3 regions of the Cupriavidus sp. 2KB_3 genome follow, and region 2 is predicted to be linked to each of the others. Evidence: predicted binding sites of a transcription regulator. Region 2 holds the regulator's gene; each other region holds the start of a gene.

Region 1 (7,942 bases), on a different contig from region 2:
GTTCCGCATGGTCAGCGGCGCGCCGGTGCTGCTGGTGCCCTACAAGGGCTCCTCCGCCGCCCACCCCGACCTGGTGGCCGGCCGCACGGCGCTCTACATCGACACCATCAGCGCCATTCAGGAGCAGGTGAAGGCGGGCAACGTGCGCGCGGTGGCGGTATCCACCCGGAACCGCTCCAAGGCGCTGCCCAACGTGCCGACGGCCGAGGAACAGGGGCTCAAGGGCTACGACGCCAACACCAACGGCGGCTTCCTGGCCCCGGCCGGCACGCCGAAGGAGATCGTCACCAAGCTCAATACCGAGATCAACGCGGCGCTGAAGCTGCCCGAGGTGCGCGCCAAGCTGGAAGCGGCCGGCATCGAGGTGCAGGGCGGCACGCCGCAGGCTTACGCGGCCCTGATCCAGTCCGACCTGACCAAGTGGGGCAAGGTCGTGAAGCAGGCCGGGATCGAGGCGGAGTAATCGGCGGAGTAATCCGTACCCGCTGGCTAGTGGTGAGGCGCCCCGGATCCTGCACCGGGGCGCCTCCCAACTGTCCCGGTTCGCGCAGGACAACCGCCAGGTGTGCCGCGAGTTGCCGGACTCAGTGGCCAGCCGCCTCGACCGCACCGATTCCGGTCTCGGAACGCAGTTCCTGCGCTTCGAAGCCAGCCTTGTCCAGGCGCGCTCTTGCCGACTTGTCGGTTACCGATACGATCCAGATGCCAAGGAAGCCGATCGTCATCGAGAACAATGCCGGGGACGTATAGGGAAACGGTGCGCTCTTGAAGTGGAACACATCGACCCACACGGCCTGCGACAGGATCGTGAGCACCACAGCCGACAACAGCCCCATGAAGCCGCCTATCGTCGCGCCACGTGTGGTGCAACCCTTCCACAGCACTGACATGAACAGCACCGGGAAGTTGGCCGAGGCCGCCACCGCAAAGGCCAGCGATACCATGAAGGCAATATTCTGCTTCTCGAAGACGATGCCAAGCACAACGGCGACCATCCCGAGGATGACGGTAGTGATACGCGAGACCCGCAGTTCATCGCGACTGCTTGCATTGCCATGCTTGAACACGGTGGCATACAGGTCGTGCGACACGGCCGATGCACCGGCCAGTGTCAGGCCAGCCACGACGGCCAGGATGGTGGCGAAAGCCACGGCCGAGATAAAGCCGAGAAACACGTTCCCGCCGACCGCGCTGGCCAGGTGGACGGCCGCCATATTGACGCCGCCAAGCAGCTTGCCGCTGCCATCCTGGAAGGTCGGATTCGTCCCCACCAGCACGATGGCACCGAAGCCAATGATGAAGGTCAGGATATAGAAGTAGCCGATCCAGGTCGTGGCCCAGAAGACCGACTTGCGCGCCTCCTTGGCATTGGGCACCGTGAAGAAGCGCATCAGGATGTGCGGCAGCCCGGCCGTGCCGAACATCAGCGCAATCCCGAACGAGATGGCCGAGATGGGATCCTTGATGAAGTTCCCCGGACCCATGATGGAGTCCTTCTTCGCGTGGACCTCCACGGCCTTGGCGAACAGGATCTCCGGGCTGAACTGGTGCTGGGCCAGCACCATGAAGGCCATGAAAGACGCGCCGGCGAGCAGCAGGCAGGCCTTGATGATCTGTACCCACGTCGTCGCGGTCATGCCGCCGAAGAGGACATACACCATCATCAGCGTACCGACGATGACCACCGCGATCCAGTATTCCAGCCCGAACAGCAGCTTGATGAGTTGCCCGGCACCCACCATCTGCGCAATCAGGTAGAAGGCGACCACGACCAGCGTGCCCGATGCCGCGAACGCGCGGATCGGCCCCTGCTTGAAGCGGTAGGCAGCAACATCGGCAAAGGTGAAGCGGCCCAGGTTGCGCAGCCGCTCCGCCATTAGAAAAGTGACGATCGGCCAGCCGACGAGGAAGCCGATGGAGTAGATCAGGCCGTCATAGCCATTGGTGAAGACGGCCGCCGAAATGCCTAGGAATGAGGCCGCCGACATGTAGTCGCCAGCAATCGCCAGGCCGTTCTGGAATCCGGTGATGCCGCCGCCACCGGTATAGAAGGCGGCCGCTGATTTTGTCTTCGTGGCTGCCCACTTGGTAATGAACAGCGTGCCAATGACGAACACGGTGAACATGCCGATGGCCGTCCAGTTGGTCGGCTGCCGCTGCATCTGCCCGAGGTCTCCGCCCGCTGCAAGGGCGGCCGATGCCAGCAGCAGCGCCGCGCTGGCGACGATGGCGTGGTGGGTTCTCATGCCACCTCCCGCTTGATCTGCTCGGTCAGCTTGTCGTACGAGTCATTGGCATGGCGCACGTAGAAGCCGGTGATGGCCACCGTGAATGCAATCACGAACAGGCCGATCGGCATCCCCCATGTCATCACGCCGCTTCCCATTCTTGTAGAGAGAAGCTCCTTGTCGAAGGCGATCAGCAGAACGTACCCGTAGTAGACAACCAGCATCACGGCGGTCAACGACCAGCCAAGCCTGCTGCGTTTGCGGACAAGCTCATGGTATGCGGGATTTGCCCTGAGTCTTGCGACCAGATCTTCATTCATCGATGTCTCCTGCCATTTCTTATGCTTCGTCATCGCCGACCTTGGGCGGCGCAGTGCTGGACGCGATGGATGTCATCGCAATCCATGCCGCTAGGTTAATCGCTACCCCTTACCCAGGTCTTACACGCGCGGTGACTGGCGCGGCGCATCGCGCATCGGCATGCGGCTAGCGCCGTTGAGGCACGAGCACTACCGGAACGGCACTATGGCGCACGATCTCCTCTGCAACGCTACCCATCAACAGGCTCTTCAGGCCGCTGCGCCCGTGCGTGCCGGTCACGACGAGTTGCGCATCGCTACGCTCCACGATCCGCCGAAGCTGGCCGGCGATGTTTCCCGGCGCGTCGATGTCATCGACCATCACGACGCGGCCTCGAACATTCCTCGCTTCCGCGCTCGCCAGGGCATCCGCCAGCAGCTTCTTGCCCTCTGCCACGAGCCTTGCCCGCACGCCCTCCTCCTCATAGCCGGGGTCGACGATGTGCACGATCTCAAGTTCGGCATCGAAAGCCGCCGCCAGCCTGATCGCCTCGTCGAGGCCTCTCGCCGCGCATTGGCTCCCATCGACGGCAACCAGAATTTTCTGGTACATGACCTGTCTCCTCTACCAATGGCCGGCCGTCTACTTGCTCTGCCCCTCGGTGTAGGGATCGAACTTGCCCGACCGCGCCACATCGTCCGGTTGGGGCCGCTCGTCCGGCAGCTTCTTCGCCGGCGCAGCGTTGGACTTCGTCCTCACGCCATCGGTGTACGGGTCGAAATTCCCGGCCTTGCTGGCACCTTCCTTCCCCTTTTCAGGCGACGACGGCTTTGCCTTGGTCGTATGGGAGCCGCCATACAAGTCGCCGCCATCCGTGTAGTTTTTCTGCGCCATGGCGGGTGCCGCCACGAGGGCAACGACGGCTGCGGTAGCCACTAAGATCATCCGTTTCATTCTGGTCTCCTTCAAGCACAAGATGGCGTTGAGTCCAGACTAGGTGCCACGGCCCGGCAGGGCTTGATACATATCAAGCCGCCCCGCCGAGCGGAAAAGGGAGACGATGCCGAGTGGTCACGGCGTGGTGGCGCTAATGATTCTCGGTATTCAAGCACGCTCTCAACGTCATATTTCTCACTGGAAGAAGCTATATTGTGATGAGCCGGGCCATCAGGCCGCCGGCGCAGGCGCCTGCCCGCGCCACCTCCAAATGAGCCGAATATGACGCTCCCCTCACCGAATGCGGATGGCCGCTGGATCCTGCCGGATCAGATCACAGGGAACGAGGCATGTTTTTCTGCAATAGTGCGCACCTCCATGGAGGCCATTGTTTCGGTAAACGAGGGGCAAAGCATTGTGCTCTTCAACCCCATGGCTGAAGCGCTGTTCGGCATTTCCGCCTCCGAGGCCGTCGGAAAACCGCTGGACCTGCTGATTCCGAGCCGATTCCGTGCGTCGCATGTGACGCACGTCAAGCGCTTCGGCGTCACCGGCGTGTCCGATCGACAAATGGGCCAGCAGCGCACCCTCTTCGGCCTGCGTCGGGACGGCAGTGAATTTCCGATCGAGGCTTCCATCTCACAAACCAGCGATAGCCAGGGACGCAAGCTATTCACCGTCATGCTGCGCGACGTCACGGAGCGTGTGCGCGCCGAAGCACGGTTGCGTCACTCCCGGGAAGAACTGCAGGCCCTCTCCGACAGCATCCTCTCCACCCGGGAGGAGGAGAAACGGCGGGTGGCCAGGGAACTGCATGACGATATCGGCCAGCGTTTGAGCGCCCTGAAAATGGACCTCGTCATGCTGGAGGACGATCTGCGCAGGGAGGGCGCCTCCACAGGCAGTTGCAGTCAGGCCGCCGCCATGCACGCCGGGCTCGATGCCGCCATTGCCGCGGTCCGACAGATTTCGGCAGACCTTCGGCCAGCCCTCCTGGATGAGCTGGGCCTGACTGCGGCACTCGACTGGCTGGGAAAGGACTTCAGCCATCGTTACGCGATTTCGGTCGACACCCATGTGCCGGATCATGTCGAGGTTTCCGATCAGGCAGCGACGGCGGTGTTCAGGATCGTTCAGGAAGCCCTGAATAACGTCGTCCATCATGCCAACGCGAGCCGGGTGTGGATCGACCTGCATCAGGCCGACGACGACCATGTCCTGTCTGTGCGAGACGATGGCGACGGCTGGGACGGCGAGATCAAGGATCCTGCCCGTCGCTCGTTTGGATTACTCGGTATTCGGGAGCGCGCACGCCTGCTTGGCGGCACCCTGTCTCTTGCCAATACCCCGGGCCGGGGCTTCGAACTTTCCCTGCGGTTTCCCACCAGGTTTGCCGAGACGAGGTAATGCCATGATACGTGTGGTGATTGCAGACGATCATGCCGTCGTGCGTAACGGCTTGCGGCATATTCTCGAACGAGAATCCGATGTCGGGGTCGTTGGCGAGGCCTCCAAGGCATCGGAGGTGTCACATGTGGTCAGGGAAACTTCGCCGGATGTCATCCTGCTCGATCTTTCCATGCCTGGCCGCAGCGGCCTGGAACTGGTGCGACTGGTCCGTACCGATCATCCCGCCACGCGCATCCTCGTACTGACGATGCATGCGGAGGAACAATACGTCGTCCGCGCGTTTCGCGCGGGCGCCGCCGGCTACCTGACCAAGGACAGTGCGGCGACCGATCTCGTAGCTGCGCTCCGGAAGGTTGCCGGCGGCGGCACCTATGTCAGCCCGGAAATGGCGGAGAAACTCGCCCTCGGCCTGCAGGAGCGCCCAGACGCCCCGCATAAGGGCCTGTCGGACCGGGAGCTCGAAGTCTTCCGCCGCATCGTGAACGGGGAGTCCCTGACCGAGATCGCCGAGGCCCTCTCCGTGAGTGCGAAAACCGTCAGCACCTACAAGATGCGCCTGCTCGAAAAGTTGCAACTGCGCAGCGACGCGGCACTGGTGCGTTACGCCATCCAGGCCAATCTCTTCCCCGACGATTCAGAAATCTAGCCCCTTGGCGCCAAGGATGAGGAAAGCTGTTCGACGTTGATGTATCGCAACGTCGACCTTCCGCACTCACTTAGAGTGAAACCATCCCCGTGCTCGACCCCTTGCCAAGGAGCCTGGATGGACATCTCGGCCATCATGATCCATGTGGACGCATCCCCACAATCCGCGGCCAGGCTCTCGCATGCGGTGGCGATCGCTACGGCATTCCATGCCACGTTGATCGGCCTTCTTTCGCAGAATGCCGGCGCCCCGGCCGGGACCGATCGCCACCACAATGGAAAACACGTGGGAAGCGCCATCGCAGCCGACCTCTCGGCCAACTGTGATGCGGCGAGGCTGGCCTTTGACACCGCCACGGAGCACCTGCCCGTGGCGGTGGACTGGCGTGTCGGGGAAGGCACGCCTATCGATGCCATGCATTGTGAAGGCCGGCTGGCAGATCTCATCATCGTGGGCCAGCCGGCGCCAGGTGAGGTCGGCGCATCTGCCACACGGCGGTTCATTGAATTGACGATCGTGGGCACGGGCCCGCCGGTGCTGGTCCTCCCCGCCGGCGGCAAGATTGCCGCGGCACCGTGGCCCTATGCATCGGCCATGGTGGCGTGGAGCGGCACCCGTGGATCGGCCATGGCGCTGCGGAGCGCACTACCCTTTCTCCTGCTCGCCCAGCGCGTGAACCTCGTATCCTGCCCGCCTGACGGCCTGGGGCGCCACCCGGGTGTCGCGCCGCCAAGCTACGCGATGAGCTGGCTTTCCCGCCATGGCGTGAAAGCGACGCTGACGGAAATGATCGTCCATCCATCCGGCAGTGTGGGCGACGCCCTGCTGGAATTGACCGCGCGCCGCAAGGCCGACCTCCTCGTCTGTGGGGAATACGGACGCCGCGCCATGAGCGATCTCGTCCTGGGCAGGGTCGCCGACACGCTGCTGAGCAAATCGCCGATTCCCACGCTCTTCGCCTGCTAGACATCCGGGCACGTCATCCCCGCCATGTCAGGTTACCCTGACAGAAGCCGACTCATTCCTGACGCTGGTCTCAGCCATTGCTGATTTCGCTCGGCCTCGCGCTCGTCAATACTCAATCCAACGGCTCACGTCTGATGCGACCGCCGGCGCAGGACTCAAGTCCGCGCCCACTGCAGCCTCAACAGGAGGAAGCAATCATGTACGGATCCACTCAGGTGTTGGAAGCGTCGCATTCGCCTGGCGCGGACGACCTATTGGCGCCGCCTGATACGCGCCTCGGCGAAGCGCCAAGGCAGATGAATGCGAACTGTTCGCTTTGCAGCCTCCGGGCGCTCTGTTTTGCGTCGTGTCTGGGCGAAGACGAACTGCCCCGCCTCGAACGGGCTGTCAGTCAATGGCGCATGATTCATCGCGGCGATTATCTCTTCCGCGTCGGCGACAAGTTCCACAGCTTGTATACCCTGCGCTCGGGATCGTTCAAGACCGTTGCCGGCCACGAAGATGGCCTGGAACATGTCAGCGATTTCATCCTGCCGGGCGAAACGCTTGGGCTGGGCGCCATCGGCAGCGGGCAATACGATTGCGATGCCATCGCGCTGGAAGACAGTGCAGTCTGCATCATCCCCTTCGCCGCGCTGGAATCGCTCTGCCACGACGTGCGCAGCGTGCAGCACCACCTCAACCAGACCCTCAGCCGCGAAATCGTGCGCAATTCCAGGCAGATGGTCCTGCTGTCCGGCATGACCGCTGAACGACGCGTCGCGTCTTTCCTGGTTGATTTCTCGCGACGCCTGCTTGAGCGGGGATACGCCGCGCGATCGTTCACGCTGCGCATGACGCGTGAGGAAATTGGCAGCTACCTCGGCATCAAGCTCGAGACCGTCAGCCGGACCTTCTCCCGATTCCAGCGCGAAGGCCTGATGCGGGTCGACGGCAAACAGATCGAGATCTTCGACCCGGAGGCGTTGGCGCAAATCTAGTTGGGCCGCTGAGACGGGGGGAGCGGATCGCGAATGATTCTCAGCAGCCGCATTCGTCACCTCAGCACCTACACTGATTGCAGCGCCGCGGCGAGTGCCGGCGCCAGGTGCCATCCCGCTCGCACATGGCGAAAAGCCGACTTCATGAATCTGCTGTTACTGGTCATCTCAGCACTGACTCTCCTTGGCGGCTGGGCGGCCAGTCAGTTCGGCGATGCGAACCTCGCTCGCTGGATCTGGATCGGCGGCATTGCCCCGAATGTCCTCGCCTTGCTCGTCGACTGCACAAGATCGCTGTTGCGACGGCAGGCCGGGGTCGATCTGCTCGCCCTCCTCTCCATTGGCTTCGCACTCTGGTTCGGCGAATGGCTGATTGCGTCCGTCATCACGCTCATGCTTGCCAGCGGGCGCATGCTGGAGTCGTACGCACAAGCGCGCGCGCAACGGGAGATCACCGCACTGCTCGCCCACGCGCC
Region 2 (7,942 bases):
CGTATTCCGCCTATGCGGGCGTGCAGGATGCGATGGTCCAGTGGTGGTACGGCCATAACGCCGTGGGTTTCTTCTTGACCACCAGCTTCCTTGGGATGATGTATTACTTCATCCCGAAGCAGGCGGGACGTCCGATCTACTCATACCGACTCTCCATCGTCCACTTTTGGGCGCTGAACTTCACCTATATGTGGGCCGGCCCCCATCATTTGCTGTACACCTCGCTGCCGGACTGGACGCAGTCGCTCGGCATGGCGTTTTCGCTGATCCTGCTTGCGCCGTCCTGGGGCGGGATGATCAACGGGATCATGACCATGTCCGGTGCCTGGCACAAGCTCCGCACGGACCCCATCCTCAAGTTCATGGTGGTGGCGCTGTCGTTCTACGGCATGGCCACTTTTGAAGGATCGATGATGTCCATCAAGACCGTGAACTCACTGTCGCACTACACGGACTGGACGATTGGCCATGTCCACTCGGGTGCGCTGGGCTGGGTCGCGATGATTTCGGTTGGCTCGTTGTATTACCTGTTTCCGCGCCTGTTCGGGCAGAAGGAGATGTTCAGCGTCAAGCTGATCGAGTGGCACTTCTGGATCGCGACGATTGGCGTGGTGCTTTACATCGCCTCGATGTGGATCGCCGGCGTAATGGAAGGGCTGATGTGGCGCGCCACGCAGCCGGACGGCACGCTGACCTACGCGTTCGTGGAAGCGGTCAAGGCGAAGTACCCGTTCTACCTGATCCGCCTGATCGGTGGCCTGTGCTTCCTGACCGGCATGCTGGTCATGGCCTACAACGTGGTGCGTACGATCGCCGGCAAGCCCGCCACGGACGCGCCGATCCCGGTCAGCCTGCCGGCTTCCGCCCAGGTTTCCGCACACTGACCGCCGAGGATTGCTGAGATGTCACAAAAACAAGGATTCTTCACCCACGAAACGCTTGAGAAGAACGTCGGCTGGCTGATCATCGCCACGATCATCGTGGTGAGCATTGCGGGCCTGGTGCAGATCGTGCCGCTGTTTTTCCAGCATTCCACGACCAAGCCCGATGCGGGCATCGTGCCGTATTCGCCGCTGCGCCTGATGGGCCGCGACATCTATATCCGCGAGGGCTGCGTCGGCTGCCATTCGCAGCAGGTGCGCACGCTGCAGGCCGAGACCGAGCGCTATGGCCATTTCTCGACGGCTGGCGAGTCGGTGTATGACCATCCGTTCCTCTGGGGCTCCAAGCGTACCGGGCCGGATCTCGCCCGCGTGGGCGGGCGGTATTCGGATGACTGGCAACGCATCCACCTGCGCAATCCGCGCGATGTGGTGCCGGAATCGGTGATGCCGTCGTATCCGTGGCTCGAGAAGGCTGCGCTGCCGACTGATGATATCCAGGGGCGGATGCGCACGCTGCAGCGACTGGGTGTGCCGTACACGGAGGAGCAAATCGCCCACGCCCCCGAGGAACTCGCCGGCAAGACCGAAGAGGACGCGATGGTGGCGTACCTGCAAGGCCTCGGCCTGAACCGCCGCAACGTGCGTGTGGACGCCACCACGGCGGCTACTGCCCCGAAGGAGTGAGCGCCATGGCTATCTTGACTTCCGCTGCCACCGTGCTGTCGATGCTGGCTTTCCTCGCCATCTGCTGGTGGGCCTGGTCGACGCCCCGCCAGGCCGCCAACGAGGAGTCGGCCATGCTGCCTTTCGCGTTGCCCGACGAGACCACGATAACGACAAGCCGGAACCCACAGCCATGAGCGATTTCATTTCCGATTACTGGAGTTACTACATCACGGCCATCTCGCTGATCGGCATCGCGTGGTGCGTGTGGCTGCTGTTCTCGCAGCGCCGGGTGCCGAAAATCCAGGTTGCGACCGAGGATACCGGCCATGTCTGGGACGGTGACCTGCGCGAACTGAACAACCCGCTGCCGCGCTGGTGGATGTGGATGTTCCTGCTGGCCTGCATTTTCAGCTTGGGATATCTGGTTCTGTATCCGGGCCTGGGTTCCTACGCAGGCGTGCTGGGCTTCTCCTCGCAGGGCGAACTGGCTGCGCATCGCCAGGCCGCCGAGAAGATTCAGAACGAGATCTACGGGAAGTACATGACGATGGACGTCACGAAGGTCGCAGTCGACCCTGAGGCTCGCGAGATCGGCCAGCGCCTGTTCCTGAATTACTGCGCGCAATGCCATGGCTCCGACGCGCGCGGCAGCCGCGGTTTCCCGAACCTGGCTGATAACGACTGGCTCTATGGCGGCGACCCCGACACGATCCGTCAGACGATCGCCAAGGGCCGCAACGGCATGATGCCGCCGTTCGCCGGCACCATCGACGCCAAACTCGCCGGGGACACGGCCCAGTATGTGCGCTCGCTGTCGGGCCTGGCGTCCGACCCGATCCGTGCGTCGCGGGGTGAAGGCACCTTCAAGACCACGTGCGCGGCCTGCCATGGGGCAAGCGGCAAGGGGAATCAGGCGCTTGGCGCGCCGAACCTGTCGGACAGCGTCTGGCTCTACGGCAGTTCGGAAAATGCCATCGTCGAGGCGATCCTGAAGGGCCACAACGGCCACATGCCCGCGCACGAGGAAATCCTGACGCCCGAGCGTATCCGCATGCTGACCGCCTATGTGTGGGGTCTCTCCAACACTGGAGCGGCCGGACAATGATCAACAGCCCCCGGGCAGGGCGGCAAGCCGCCTGCCGGGGCGCGAGGAACACCAGATGAACGCGCCCCCCAATGCTGCACAGCCCGTGGCGGACGACGCCGCCACGCCGGAGCCCTCACGGCCGGACGACAGCCCGCCATGGCGCCCGGCAGCCGCGCCTCGATCCGCGCAGCCTGCCCAGCCCGCCCAATCGGCTGAATCTTCTGAAGAGACGCTCTACGAGGTTCGGCGCAAGATCTATCCGCGCTCGGTCGCGGGCGCCTTCTCGAGCTGGCGAGTCTGGCTCGTCATCCTCACCCAGCTGGTCTATTACGGCACGCCGTGGCTGCAATGGAACAACCGCCAGGCGGTGCTGTTCGACCTCGGCGCCCGCAAGTTCTATATCTTCGGCCTCGTGCTGTGGCCGCAGGACGTGATTTACCTCGCGGTCCTGCTTGTCATCTCGGCCCTGGCGCTGTTCCTGTTCACTGCTATTGCGGGCCGGCTGTTCTGCGGCTACGCGTGCCCACAGACCGTCTACACCGAGATCTTCATGTGGATCGAGCGGCGCGTGGAAGGCGACCGCATCGCCCGTATCCGGCTGGACGGCGACCCGTGGAGTCTGCGCAAGCTGCGACTCAAGGCGACCAAGCACGCGCTCTGGGTGGTGATCGCCCTGTGGACCGGCTTCACCTTTGTCGGCTACTTTTCTCCGATCCGCGAGCTGGGCGGGCAGGTGGTCGATTTCTCGCTGGGGCCGTGGCAGTCGTTCTGGATGCTGTTCTATGCGTTCGCCACCTGGGGTAACGCGGGCTTCATGCGCGAACAGGTGTGCAAGTACATGTGCCCGTACGCGCGCTTCCAGAGCGTGATGGTCGACCGCGATACCTTCGTGGTGACCTATGACGTAGGTCGAGGCGAGCCGCGCGGCAGCCGATCGCGCAAGGCGGACCGGCACACCGCCGGCATTGGCGATTGTGTCAATTGCAGCATCTGTGTGCAGGTCTGTCCGACCGGGATCGACATCCGCGACGGATTGCAATACGAGTGCATCGGCTGCGGAGCTTGCATCGACGCCTGTAACCAGGTCATGGACAAGATGGCCTATCCGCGCGGCTTGATCCGCTACACCTCCGAGAACGCAATGCGCAAGGGCCTGTCGGCGGTGGCGGCGCGCAGGCGGCTGTTCCGCACGCGGACGATCATCTACGCGGTGATCTGGTCGGTGCTGGTAGGAGGCTTTATCGGGTCGCTGGCGATGCGCGCACCACTCAAGGTCGATGTCATCCGCGATCGGGGTGCCTTGGGTCGCGAGGTCGAAGGTCGATGGATCGAGAACGTGTACCGGCTGCAACTGATCAATACCACCGAGGCTCCGATGCGCGTCCGGGTACAGGCGACGAGCGCGGCGCTGCAAGGGCTGACCATTGAGTACGACAAGTCGGCGGAAACGCTTGCGCCCACGTCGAACCGCCTGTTGCCCGTGCGCATCCGTATCCCGATCGACCACGCGCCGCAGGGCACGCACAAGATCCGCATCACGGTCACGGGGGAGGGCATGGACGATGCGCGGGAGCGCGCGCAGATCCAGGAAGCGACCAGCTTCATCGTGCCGCGCGGACTGTAGTGCGGGTCATCCAGGAAATTATCGACGCAAGGAGTAGGCAATGACAGCGCAACAAATCAAGCCGTGGTGGAAGGAACCGTGGCCGTGGTTGCTGATGAGTGGCCCGCTGGTGGCGATGATCGGCTGTGGTGTGACGATCTGGCTCGCCAATACCCACGCCGACGTGCCGGTGCGCGATGCTGCGCGGCATGGGCTGGTGGTGGAAAAGTTGGATGGGTCCGCCGCGCGCGCCGCCGCCCATGTCAATGAGACGGCGAGGCGGCCATGAGACTACGCTGGCTGATGTGGGTGATGTGGCCAGCGTTTCTGATCGGCGGCGTGGCTACGGCAACGGTGTTCTCGATTGTGGATCCCAGTGACCTGAGCTTCTTCGGTCATCCGGTCGACGCGTCGCGCGAAGCGGTCTACACCGTGGGATTCTTGCTGGCGTGGCTGTTCTGTGCCTTGTCGAGCGGCTTGACGCTCTACACCATGCCGACGCCGCTCAGCGATACCGATGAACTCGAGTAGCCCGCGCACCACCGCTGGCGAGGCGGCCTCAGCAGGATCGGTTGTAGATCTGCTTGATGCCGGCCATGTCGATGAGCTTGACGTGGCGCTGGCGGATCTGGATCAGGCCCGCCTCGGCAAATCGGGAGAACAGGCGGCTCACGGTCTCCAGTTTCAGGCCCAGATAGCTGCCGATCTCCTCGCGGCTCATGCGCAACACGAACTCGCTAGACGAGTAGCCACGCGCCGACAGGCGCTCGGAAAGATTGACGAGGAACGCGGCGAGCCGCTCCTCGGCGCGCATCGAGCCCAGTGTCATCAGCATGACCTGGTCCTGCGAGATTTCCTTGCTCATCAAGCGCAGGAACTGGGTTTGCAGCGAGGGCAGGTCACCCGAGAGCGCCTGCAGCTCGCTGAAGCGTACGACGCAGACTTCGGCGTCCTCGAGGGCCGTGGCATCGGAGGCATGCTGCATCTCGCCAAGGCCATCCAGGCCGACGATCTCGCCGGGCAGATGGAAGCCGGTGATCTGCGAGCGGCCATCCTCGAGCGTCACGTGCGTCTTGAGCGTGCCGAAGCGCACGGCATAGACGGCGGTGAGCGGATCGCCCATGCGATACAGCGTTTCGCCCTTGTGCACGCGCACGCGTTCCTGCACGAGCGTGTCCATCTTCAGGAGGTCCTGCTGCGACATGCCTACCGGCAGACAAAGCTGGCCCATCCCGCACGTGGAGCAACGGGGCGAGATCTCGGTGACGGGAATGGAGGTAAGCAATTGAGGGCTCTTGGTGATGCGCATTGCAGCAGGGGCGCGACAAATCAATTTTACCGCGTGAAGTGACGCCGAAGCGAGGGACCGTTGCCATTTGGTGTGCTTTTCAGCGTTTTTATCGTTGCGTTGTTTGGTGGCGTCCACTGTGCCGCGATGTGCGGCGGCATTGCGATGGCGGCCGAGCAGCGCGCGCCGGTGCGCGTGCCAGTGACGATCCATCGCTCGCCACGTGGCTGGCTCGTCGAATTGCTGGCGATGCACGCCGGACGCCTGACTACCTACGCGTTGCTGGGGGCCGTCATGGGTGCCGTCGGCGCCACCGCATGGAAGCAGGACTATCTGCCCGTGCAGCGGTGGCTCTATGGCGCAGGCGGGGCGATGCTGGTGATGTCGGGCTTCTGGTTGTTGCGTGGGCGCACCATGCGGGCGGCGGGCCTCGAGGCGCTTGCGGTGCGCGTGGCCCAGGGAGCGGTCGGCCGCGTGGGCGCGCTCGGTATCCGCCTGCCCGCGGGCTTGGCCCGGCATACGCCGCTCATGAGACGCTTCGGCTTGGGGCTCGCCTGGGGGATCGTGCCGTGTGGGATGGTCTATGGGGCACTCGCGATGGCGCTGCTGGCCGGCAATGCGGCGTCCGGCGCGCTGGTACTGTTCGCCTTCGGGCTGGGAACGCTGCCAAACCTGCTGGTGATTTCGGGGCTTTCAGGCTATGTGCGCCATTTGTCGCGCCGGCCGCTGCTCCGGGCGGTGGCGGGGGTGCTGATCATCGGCTTCGGCATCGTGGGCGTGGCGCGGGCGGTCTGGCTGCCCGAGACGCTGGCGGCGCATGGGTTTTGCGTGGTGTTTTGAGACAATTCCGAGTGGGGGGGCAGGCCAGCCGGGTTCATGCCATTTGCCACGTCGGGTGGCGGGCGGGTTGCGGACGGGGCCGGGAATGCCATACAATCGCGAGAACCACGGTATCGCGCCACGTAATTCCCTGGCGTCGCCGGGCCGGCATCCCTGATCTGGGATGCGTGTCCATGGGTCCGAGGCAGCGTTGGCTTGCCGGATCCGTCCCCACAGTTCATCCGGTTCAAAAGATCTGGTTTAAAAGGCCGGGCGGCCTTGTGGAGTGGTGGCGCAGGCGCAGGACGAAGCTTGTCCGGGCCGATATCCGTTTTTTCTTGCCGCCTTGGCAATCTGATTGTCCTGGCGAATGTCCGCTCCAAGGGGAAGGGTTCCGCCTGCGAGGGTAAAGGCGAGAGCGCGACGCAAGAGGTTCGACTCCCGGCGAAGCCAGCCGGATTCGGACGATCTCCTGCCGGAACGACCCGGCAAATCGATGCAAAAGAACGAAGTGCACCGCTTGGCTGCCTGGGCTGCGACAGGCTGCGAGTTGGCTGCGCAATGAGATGGCGGTGGCATCGGTACCGCTGTATCCGAAATCTCCAGTGCTCCGGGATTCGTCCGGGAGCAGGTGCAAAGACAGGCTGCACACAATCACATGAATACCCAAGAGGCGAAGATCGTCCTCGAGACCGCGCTGATTTGTGCGCAGGAGCCCCTGCGCCTCAACGATCTGCGCCGTCTTTTCGCCGACGATATCGGCGCCGACACCATCCGCGCCCTGTTGGACGAATTGCGACAGGACTGGCAGCAACGCGGTGTGGAACTCGTGGCCCTGGCCAGCGGCTGGCGTTTCCAGAGTCGACCCGAGATGCGTGAGTTCCTCGATCGGCTCAACCCGGAAAAGCCGCCCAAGTATTCGCGCGCCGTGATGGAGACACTTGCCATCATCGCCTATCGCCAGCCGGTGACGCGCGGCGATATCGAGGAAATCCGCGGCGTGACGGTCAGCACGGACGTGATCAAGAAGCTTGAGGATCGCAGCTGGATCGAGGTGATCGGGCACCGGGATGTGCCGGGCCGGCCCGCGCTCTACGCCACGACCAAGGCGTTTCTGGACGATCTGGGGCTGCGCACGCTGGATGAGCTGCCGCCGCTCGAGGACGCCCAGGCCCAGGTCCAGGCTGCCCTGCTGGACCAGCAGGCGATAGATTTTGAGGAAGTTGCCACGGCCAACCCGCCGGCTGGCGACGAAGAGGCCTTTGCCGAGCCCCAGCCCGTCGAGACCGCTGCCGAGGCGGTGGAAGCGGAGGTCGTGGCTGCGGCGGAGGGCGACCATGCGGAGCCGGTGGAGACGGAAGCCCACGGCGCCGATACCGAACAGAACGACACGCCGCACCCGCAAGACAACAGCGTTGCGCAGTGGCCCGCCGATGGCGGCCAGGACGACGACGCGCCGCTGGCCCACGCCAACGGTTTCCACGTGGACACAGCTGCTTCCTCCCCGGAAGCGGCCGACGATTCGGTCCGGGACGGCAACGCGCCGCATCCTGCTGAGGACGACGAACGCGTGTCCAACTGAATAACACGCAACA
Region 3 (7,942 bases), on a different contig from region 2:
GGATGCGCGTGAATGTACGGGACGGGTTGACCTTTGTCAACGCGGCGCCAACGCCACCTTGCTAAGGGCCGGGGAGTGCGCGGCGGTAATTCCTGCCGCCTGCGGGTAAGGACTACCCGCCGCCGCCCCGGAGGCGCGTGCCGCGCCGGATCAACGATCCTTCGTGACGACGTTACCCACCACGCCGCCCACCGCCGCGCCACCCACCGTGCCGAGCGCGCTGCCGTTGGTCAACGCCGCGCCGCCGAGCGCGCCAACGCCCGCGCCAATGGCCGTGTTGCGTGTCTTGGGACTCATGTCCGCGCAGCCGCCAAAGGCCGCAAGGGTGACACCGATCAGCGTGACTTTCGCCAGGGTTCGCATTGTTTTCATGATCGCCTCCGAATGTGCCGAATTTGTCATCAGGACCGCACAGCCGCCGGTCCCGCATGATCGTAGGAGGCAATCTCCATGCCCCGGATGCTTACTCAGGCGTCACATTTACGAAGTGTTACCGCGATGAAACACTGGTAGCACTCGCGCCGCGGATGTCGGCCATCCGGCACCGGCGCGGGCCACCCTGCGTGTTAACATCGACGCCTTTCGCGCGCCCCAAAGGCGTGCGCCATCCGGCACCCGCCCACCCATGACCCACGGACTCAACGCCGCCCAATCCGAAGCCGTTCGCTATCTGGACGGGCCCTGCCTCGTCCTCGCGGGCGCCGGGTCCGGCAAGACGCGCGTCATCACGCAGAAGATTGCCCACCTGATCGAGGACAAGGGCTTCGAGCCGCGCCACATCGCCGCCGTCACCTTCACCAACAAGGCGGCGAAGGAGATGCAGGAGCGCATCGGCAAGCTGATGGAGGGCAAGACCACGCGCGAGGGCAAGCGGATTCCGCTCAAGCAGCTCACCGTCTGTACCTTCCACTCGCTCGGCGTGCAGATCCTGCGTATGGAGGCCGAGCACGTCGGCCTGAAGCCGCAGTTCTCGATCATGGATTCGGACGACTGCTTCGGGCTGGTGCAGGAGCAGCTCGCCACCACGGACAAGAAGCTGATCCGCAGCGTGCAGGGCACGATCTCGCTGTGGAAGAACGGCATGGTCGACCCCGAGACCGCGCTGGCCCAGGCCGCCAATGCCGACGAGCACCAGGCCGCCACGGTCTATCGCAACTATGTGGCCACGCTGCACGCCTACCAGGCGGTGGATTTCGACGACCTGATCCGCCTGCCCGCCGAGCTGTTCGCGCGTGACGAGACCGTGCGCCTGAAATGGCAGAACCGGCTGCGCTACTTCCTCGTCGACGAATACCAGGACACCAACGCCTGCCAGTACGCGCTGCTCAAGCTGCTGGCCGGCGGCTCGCACCTGCGCGCGCCGGCGTTCACGGCCGTGGGCGATGACGACCAGGCCATCTACGGCTGGCGCGGCGCCACGCTGGACAACCTGCGCGGCCTGCAGACCGATTTCCCGGACCTCAAGGTCATCAAGCTCGAGCAGAACTACCGCTCCACGGTGCGCATCCTCGAGGCGGCCAACGCGGTCATCGCCAACAATCCCAAGCTGTTCGACAAGAAGCTGTGGTCGGAGCACGGCATGGGCGACCCGATCGCCATCCACCCGATGAACGACGAGGAGCACGAGGCCGAGTCGGTGGTGTTCCGCCTGTCCGCCCACAAGTTCGAGCGCCGCGCGCAGTTCCGCGACTACGCCATCCTGTATCGCGGCAACCATCAGGCGCGGCTGTTCGAGCAGATCCTGCGGCGCGAGCGGATTCCGTACGTGCTGTCCGGCGGACAGAGCTTCTTCGACAAGGCCGAGATCAAGGATATCTGCGCCTACCTGCGGCTGATTGCCAACCCGGACGACGACCCCGCCTTTATCCGCGCCATCACCACGCCCCGGCGCGGCGTGGGCAACACCACGCTGGAGGCCCTCGGCACGTTCGCGGGGCAGGCCAAGGTGTCGCTGTTCGAGGCCGCGATGATGGGCGGCATCGAAGGCAAGCTCCAGCCGCGCCAGCTGGAGCCGCTGCGTGTGTTCTGCGAGTCGATGGTGCGGCTGGCGGACCGCGCCAAGACCGATCCGGCCACCGTGCTGCTCGACGACATGATGGCCGGCATCCACTATGAATCGTACTTGTACGATACCTTCGACGAACGCCAGGCCCAGTCGCGCTGGACCAATACGCTCGAATTCCTCGACTGGCTCAAGCGCAAGGGCACGCGCCCGGAAGCCGAAGCCGGGGAGGGCGAGGCCACCGGCTTCGACAACGCCGACGGCTTTGGCGACGAAGGCAAGAACCTGCTCGAACTGACCCAGACCGTGGCGCTGATGAGCATGCTCGAAGGCCGCGAGGAAGACCCGGACGCGGTGCGGCTCTCCACGCTCCACGCCTCCAAGGGCCTCGAATATCCGCACGTGTTCCTGGTGGGCGTGGAGGAGGGCATCCTGCCCCACGCGCGCGAGGACGAAGACATGAGCGACGAGAAAATCGAGGAAGAGCGCCGGCTGATGTACGTGGGCATCACCCGCGCCCAGCGCAGCCTCCAGATCAGCTGGTGCAAGAAGCGCAAGCGCGCCCGGGACACCTACTCCTGCGAACCCTCGCGCTTCATCACCGAAATGAAACTCGAAGAGGCGCCAGCTCCTGTCGACGAGACCCCGGCCATGAGCCCCAAGGACCGGTTGGCGAATCTCAAGGCGCTGCTGGGTACGCCGGGCGCGCCCGGCAAGCCCGTGGCAGGTTGAGCCGCACCCTCGCCCCAGCCCACGCATCACCGCCGATACAAGGCGGACAAGACCGCGCGCCCCGCGCTTTCTAATATGGCGACGCGTCAGACGCCTCGGCGACTGGCGCCGTGCCGCGCCTGCCCTTCGGTTAGCGGTGCGGCTGGGTACGCTTGCGTGCCTGGCTCTTCCCTGTTGAACGCTCCCGGCGCGGCAGTGCCGGGGGCGTCGTTTTATCAGGCGAAGTTATCCACAGCGCACGTATCAAGTCCGATACAAAGCCGCCACAGCGCCGATATTGCAAACTGGTACAGTTGGACGCCGGCTGTTGCGCGGGCCCCTGCCAGTTTTCGCGCATCGGCTGTCCGCATCGCCCGCCGGCGTTTCCCATCCCTCCCGTTTTGCCATGGACCTCACTCCCGCCTTGCCTACCCGCCTGCTGATCGTCGATGACGATCCCCAGATCCGCGCCATGCTGGCCGAATACCTGGCCACGTTCGGCATGGCGGCCGATGGGGCCGAAGGCGGGGCGTCGATGCGCACTGCCATGGCGCAGCACCACTATGACCTGGTGATCCTGGACCTCTCGCTGCCGGGCGAGAACGGCCTGACGCTGTGCCGCGAGATCCGCGAGCGCACGGACATCCCCGTGATCATGCTGACTGCCCGCGCCGAGCTGGCCGACCGTGTGGTCGGGCTCGAGGTGGGGGCGGACGACTACGTGACCAAGCCGTTCGAGATGCGCGAGCTGGTGGCGCGCATCCACACCGTGCTGCGGCGCAGTCGGGCGGATGTGCGTCGAGCGACACCCACCCCCGCAGGGCACGAGGTCAAGTTCGGCGCGTGGCGCCTCAACACCACGTTGCGCCAGTTGCTCGACGAGGAAGACACGGTCGTGCCGCTCTCGAACGCCGAGTTCCGCCTGTTGCTGACCTTCATCGAGCACCCGAACCGCGTGCTGGACCGCGAGATGCTGATCAACCAGGCGCGTGGCCGCGACCTCGACGTGTTTGATCGCAGCATCGACCTGCTGGTCTCGCGCCTGCGCCAGAAGCTGCGCGACGACCCACGCGACTCGGCCCTGATCCGCACGGTGCGGGGCGAAGGCTACGTCTTCACGGTCAACGTGGATTCCTGACGCATGGCCGCGTCCTCCCCGCCGCCGAACGCCTCCGCCGCCGTCCGGCTGGACACCGCTGTGCGGCGCCGTCCCCTCGATTCGATGTTCCTGCGGCTGTTCCTGGTCATGGCCGCGATCATGGTGGCGGTGCACGTCCTCGGCGTGACCGTCATCGAGGGGTTCTTCCCGCGCCCCGGCTCGCCCCGCTGGGAGGAGCGCATGCGCGAGGCGGCCTCGGAGGCCGCTGCCGCCGGCCAGCCATTCCGCCGACCCGAGCCCCCGCAGCGCGGCCCGCGCTTCGAGGAAGACGAGGATCGGGGCGAGGGCGGCCCGCCGGGGGAGCGCGGCATGTTCCGCCCTGGCAATCCCGACCGGCGCGGCGAGCCGCCCGGCGCGCCACGCCGCTTCCCGCCGTGGCACGGGCTCTGGCCCCTGCATCCGGGCATGATCTTCCAGTTCATCGCCATCGTGATTTCGTCGTGGGTGGGCGCGCGGCTGCTGGCCCGGCCGGTGCAGCGGCTGGCCACCGGCGCGAACCGGCTGGCGCAGGATGTGCACGCACCGCCGCTCGACGATGACACGGGGCCGGCCGAGGCGCGCGCCGCCACCAAGGCGTTGAACCTGATGCAGCAACGCATCCGCACGCAGCTGGCGCAGCAGTCGCGCTTCCTGGCGGCAGTCTCCCACGACCTGCGCACGCCGCTCACGCGCATGAGCCTGCGCATCGAGCGCATCGAGGACAACGACGTGCGCTACCGGCTGCGGCAGGATCTGGCCGAGATGAACGGGCTGATCGATGCCACGCTCTATTACCTGCGTGACCGCGACGACGGCACCGGCCCGCGCCAGCGCGTGGACGTGCAGGCGCTGCTCCAGGCCATCGTCGACGATGCCGAGGAACTCGGCCAGGACGTGCGGCTCTCCGGCACCGCCGCGCCGCTGCTGGCCTATCCGGCGGAGTTGCGCCGCGCCGTGGTCAACCTCGTCGAGAACGCGCACCGCTACGGCGGCGCCGCGCATATCGTGCTGACGGACAGCCCCGAGCGCGTGCAGATCGACGTCTGCGACAACGGCCCCGGCATTCCGCCGGCGGAGTTGCCGCGCGTGCTGGAGCCGTTCTACCGCGTGGAGTCGTCGCGCAGCCGGGCCACCGGGGGCGTGGGGATGGGGCTGTCGATTGCCGCCGATATCGTCAATCGCCATGGCGGCGAGCTGACGCTGGACAACCGCGTCGAGGGCGGCCTGCGCGTGCGCATCACGCTGCCGCGCGACTGATAGATATAGGCGCCTGGGTCAGGCGCGCTGCGGCACGCCCGACTTGCCGATCGGCGCCAGTTGCACGTACTGCGAGCCGCGCAGCCCGCGCGTGAAGTCGAGCGTGAAATCGCCCACGTCGATGCGCGATTGCAGCGCGCGGCGCAACTCCAGCGCACCCGGCGCCCTGGCCGCGCTGGCGGCGCGCACCAGCCAGGCCGCGCCGATGTAGCCGGCCAGCGTGGCGGGCGAGGGCGGTTCGTCCAGGTATTGCTTCATCCGCGCCACGTGCTCCTTGACCACGCGCAGCGTGGATTCCTGCGGGCCGGGCGCCACCTGCGTGACCACCACGCCACCCGCGTAGTGGCCGCCGAGAATCTCGCGCGCGGCGGCCGGGCTCACCGCCGACAATCCCACCAGAAAGCCGTACCAACCCTGCGTGGCCAGCGCGCGGCCGAGGCTGCCGTAGGCGAGCGTGTCGCCGGCTACGATGACCGCGCCGGGCCGCGTTGCGGCGATGCGGCGCGCGCTGTCATCGACACTGCCAGTCAGCGTTACGGCGCGCGTAGCGAGGTCGCGCTCCATCCGGTCGAGCCACGGCGTGCCCGCCGCGAGCGTGCCGGCCGCGAAATCGGGCGACACGGCCAGCACGATGTTTTTCAGGCCATAGCTGCGCAACTGCCGCACGGCGGCGTCCAGCTCGGCCTGATAGTCGGCGCGCGTGAACCAGATGTTGTCGGCGGCCAGCGAGAGCCCGGAGAGCGGGGCGACGATCTGCACGCCGCGCCGGCTCAGTTCGGACGAGGTGGCCAGGGCGGGCAACAGTGTGTCGCCGGGGCCGAACAGCACGTCGATGTGGTCCGACTCGGCCATGCCGATGGCCTGCGACGTGGCGATGCGTGGGCTGGCATCGGCATCCCGCACCAAGTGCACGATGCGTGGCCCCTGGCCCGAGGCATTGGCCGCATCGAACAGCACCTTGGCGCCTGCAAGATAGTCGCGCGCCAGATCCGCCTGCGGCCCCACGCGGTCGAGCAGGTGGCCGACCACCAGCGACCGGCGCTGTGCGGCGGCGGGGTTGGCGGATTGAGGCTGGGCGAAGGCGGCCGGCGCCGCGAGCATCGCGGCCAGTGTGCCGAACGACCGGAGCATGCGGCGGCGCGCCGGCACGGCGGGCGACATCGTTCTGGGCGAGGCTGGGCGCATGGTCGGCGGGCGTTGGAATCGGGTGGAGGGGGGACGGCGGGCAGAGCCTATCGGCCGTTCGTGACGCTCGGATGACGCCAACGCCCCACGGCGGCGGGGCTGCGGGCGCAAGCGCGGCGTGCGCTTGATGCGCGTCAAGGTGGGCGGCGGCGCGGCGGCATAGCATCGTGACCATCTTCGCCTGCAAAAAGAGCGCGCCATGTCCGCCCCCACCCTCCCCAGCATGCCTGCCACCACGGCGTTCGACCGCCGCGCGCTGGCCGACTTCCGCAGCCTGGCCGGCCGTATCGACGGCAACGGCCCCCGTTACACTTCCTATCCCACCGCCGACCGCTTCGAGGCGGAGATGGACGACGCGCGCTACCTCGCCGCGCTCGACGCCTGCCGCGCCGACTCGCCCGCGCCGCTCTCGCTCTACCTGCACATCCCGTTCTGCGAGAACATCTGCTACTACTGCGGCTGCAACAAGATCATCACCAAGGACCACGCGCGCAGCGCGCGCTACGTCGACTACCTCGCCCGGGAAATGGCGATGGTGGCCGGCCGGCTCGGGGAGCGCCGCGCGGTCATGCAATCGCACTGGGGCGGCGGCACGCCGACCTTCCTTGATCCCGACGAAATGCGCCGCGTAATGGCCGCGCTGACGCAACACTTCCACCTGCTGCCCGACGGCGAGCACGCGATCGAGATCGATCCGCGCCGCGTGACCGATGCGCGCATGGCGCTGCTGGCGGAACTCGGTTTCAACCGGATCAGCCTTGGCGTGCAGGACTTCGACCTGGAGGTGCAGCAGGCGATCCATCGCGTGCAGTCCTACGAGGAAACGCGCGATGTGGTGCTGGCGGCGCGACGGCTCGGCTTCCGCTCGGTCAGCATGGACCTGATCTACGGGTTGCCGCACCAGACCACCGAACGTTTCGCGGCGACCATCGACCGCGTGCTGACGCTGCGGCCGGACCGGCTCTCGGTCTACAGCTACGCGCACCTGCCGCATGTGTTCAAGCCGCAGCGGCGCATCGACGAGGCGGCGCTGCCGCCCGCCGGCGAGAAGCTCGACATCCTGGTGTCCACGATCGAGCGCCTGACCGCCGCCGGCTATGTCTATATCGGCATGGATCATTTCGCGCTGCCGGACGACGACCTCGCCATCGCCCAGCAGGCCGGGCGCCTGCAACGCAACTTCCAGGGCTACGCCACGCACGCGGGGCACGATCAATTGGGCTTCGGCGTCTCGGCGATTGGCGCGGTGGCCGGCCACTACGCGCAGAACGCGCGCACCACGGACGAGTACTACGCCGCGCTGGACGAGGGCCGGCTGCCGGTGGCGCGCGGCTTCGGCATGTCCGCCGACGACCATCTGCGCAAGGCGATCATCGGCGCGCTGATGTGCCACGGCACGCTCGACATCGCGGCGGTGGAGGCCAGTCATGGCATCGACTTCGCCCGGACCTTCGCGCCGGAGCTGGCGGGGCTGGATGCGCTGGCGACGGAGGGGCTGTTGCGGCGCGATGCGTCGCGGATCGACATCACCCCGCTGGGCCGGCTGCTGGTGCGCCGCGTGGCGATGGTGTTCGACGGCTACCTGCGCCAGGACGCGGGGCGCGAAGTGCCGCTGGTGCGCTATTCGCGCGTGGTCTGAACTGCTGCCT

The links. The regulator FNR, encoded in region 2, switches genes on or off when oxygen is low (the NO sensors DNR and NnrR bind a similar motif). The targets are predictions, from matches to a motif close to TTGATNNNNATCAA.
Region 1: the regulator FNR is predicted to act here: its motif matches at 5,557-5,570, upstream of AB4120_RS07050 (universal stress protein).
Region 3: the regulator FNR is predicted to act here: its motif matches at 6,418-6,431, upstream of hemN (oxygen-independent coproporphyrinogen III oxidase).

The regions. Positions count from the first base shown of each region.
Region 1 is NZ_JBFRHD010000005.1:197,826-205,767, reverse strand. Features, by position in the region: gene AB4120_RS07085 (Bug family tripartite tricarboxylate transporter substrate binding protein) at 1-463, shown strand, start outside; gene AB4120_RS07080 (cation acetate symporter) at 585-2,246, opposite strand; gene AB4120_RS07075 (DUF485 domain-containing protein) at 2,243-2,548, opposite strand; gene AB4120_RS07070 (universal stress protein) at 2,715-3,140, opposite strand; gene AB4120_RS07065 (hypothetical protein) at 3,171-3,482, opposite strand; gene AB4120_RS07060 (PAS domain-containing sensor histidine kinase) at 3,747-4,871, shown strand; gene AB4120_RS07055 (response regulator) at 4,876-5,520, shown strand; gene AB4120_RS07050 (universal stress protein) at 5,638-6,486, shown strand; gene AB4120_RS07045 (helix-turn-helix domain-containing protein) at 6,684-7,466, shown strand; gene AB4120_RS07040 (heavy metal translocating P-type ATPase) at 7,611-7,942, shown strand, end outside.
Region 2 is NZ_JBFRHD010000019.1:100,198-108,139, forward strand. Features, by position in the region: gene ccoN (cytochrome-c oxidase, cbb3-type subunit I) at 1-884, shown strand, start outside; gene ccoO (cytochrome-c oxidase, cbb3-type subunit II) at 903-1,568, shown strand; gene AB4120_RS20335 (cbb3-type cytochrome oxidase subunit 3) at 1,574-1,744, shown strand; gene ccoP (cytochrome-c oxidase, cbb3-type subunit III) at 1,741-2,655, shown strand; gene ccoG (cytochrome c oxidase accessory protein CcoG) at 2,711-4,261, shown strand; gene AB4120_RS20350 (hypothetical protein) at 4,302-4,529, shown strand; gene AB4120_RS20355 (hypothetical protein) at 4,526-4,771, shown strand; gene fnr (fumarate/nitrate reduction transcriptional regulator Fnr) at 4,800-5,525, opposite strand; gene AB4120_RS20365 (sulfite exporter TauE/SafE family protein) at 5,610-6,368, shown strand; gene scpB (SMC-Scp complex subunit ScpB) at 7,006-7,929, shown strand.
Region 3 is NZ_JBFRHD010000016.1:52,369-60,310, forward strand. Features, by position in the region: glycine riboswitch at 1-7, opposite strand, end outside; gene AB4120_RS17840 (glycine zipper 2TM domain-containing protein) at 151-372, opposite strand; gene AB4120_RS17845 (UvrD-helicase domain-containing protein) at 626-2,734, shown strand; gene AB4120_RS17850 (response regulator) at 3,120-3,851, shown strand; gene AB4120_RS17855 (ATP-binding protein) at 3,855-5,108, shown strand; gene AB4120_RS17860 (ABC transporter substrate-binding protein) at 5,127-6,293, opposite strand; gene hemN (oxygen-independent coproporphyrinogen III oxidase) at 6,493-7,932, shown strand.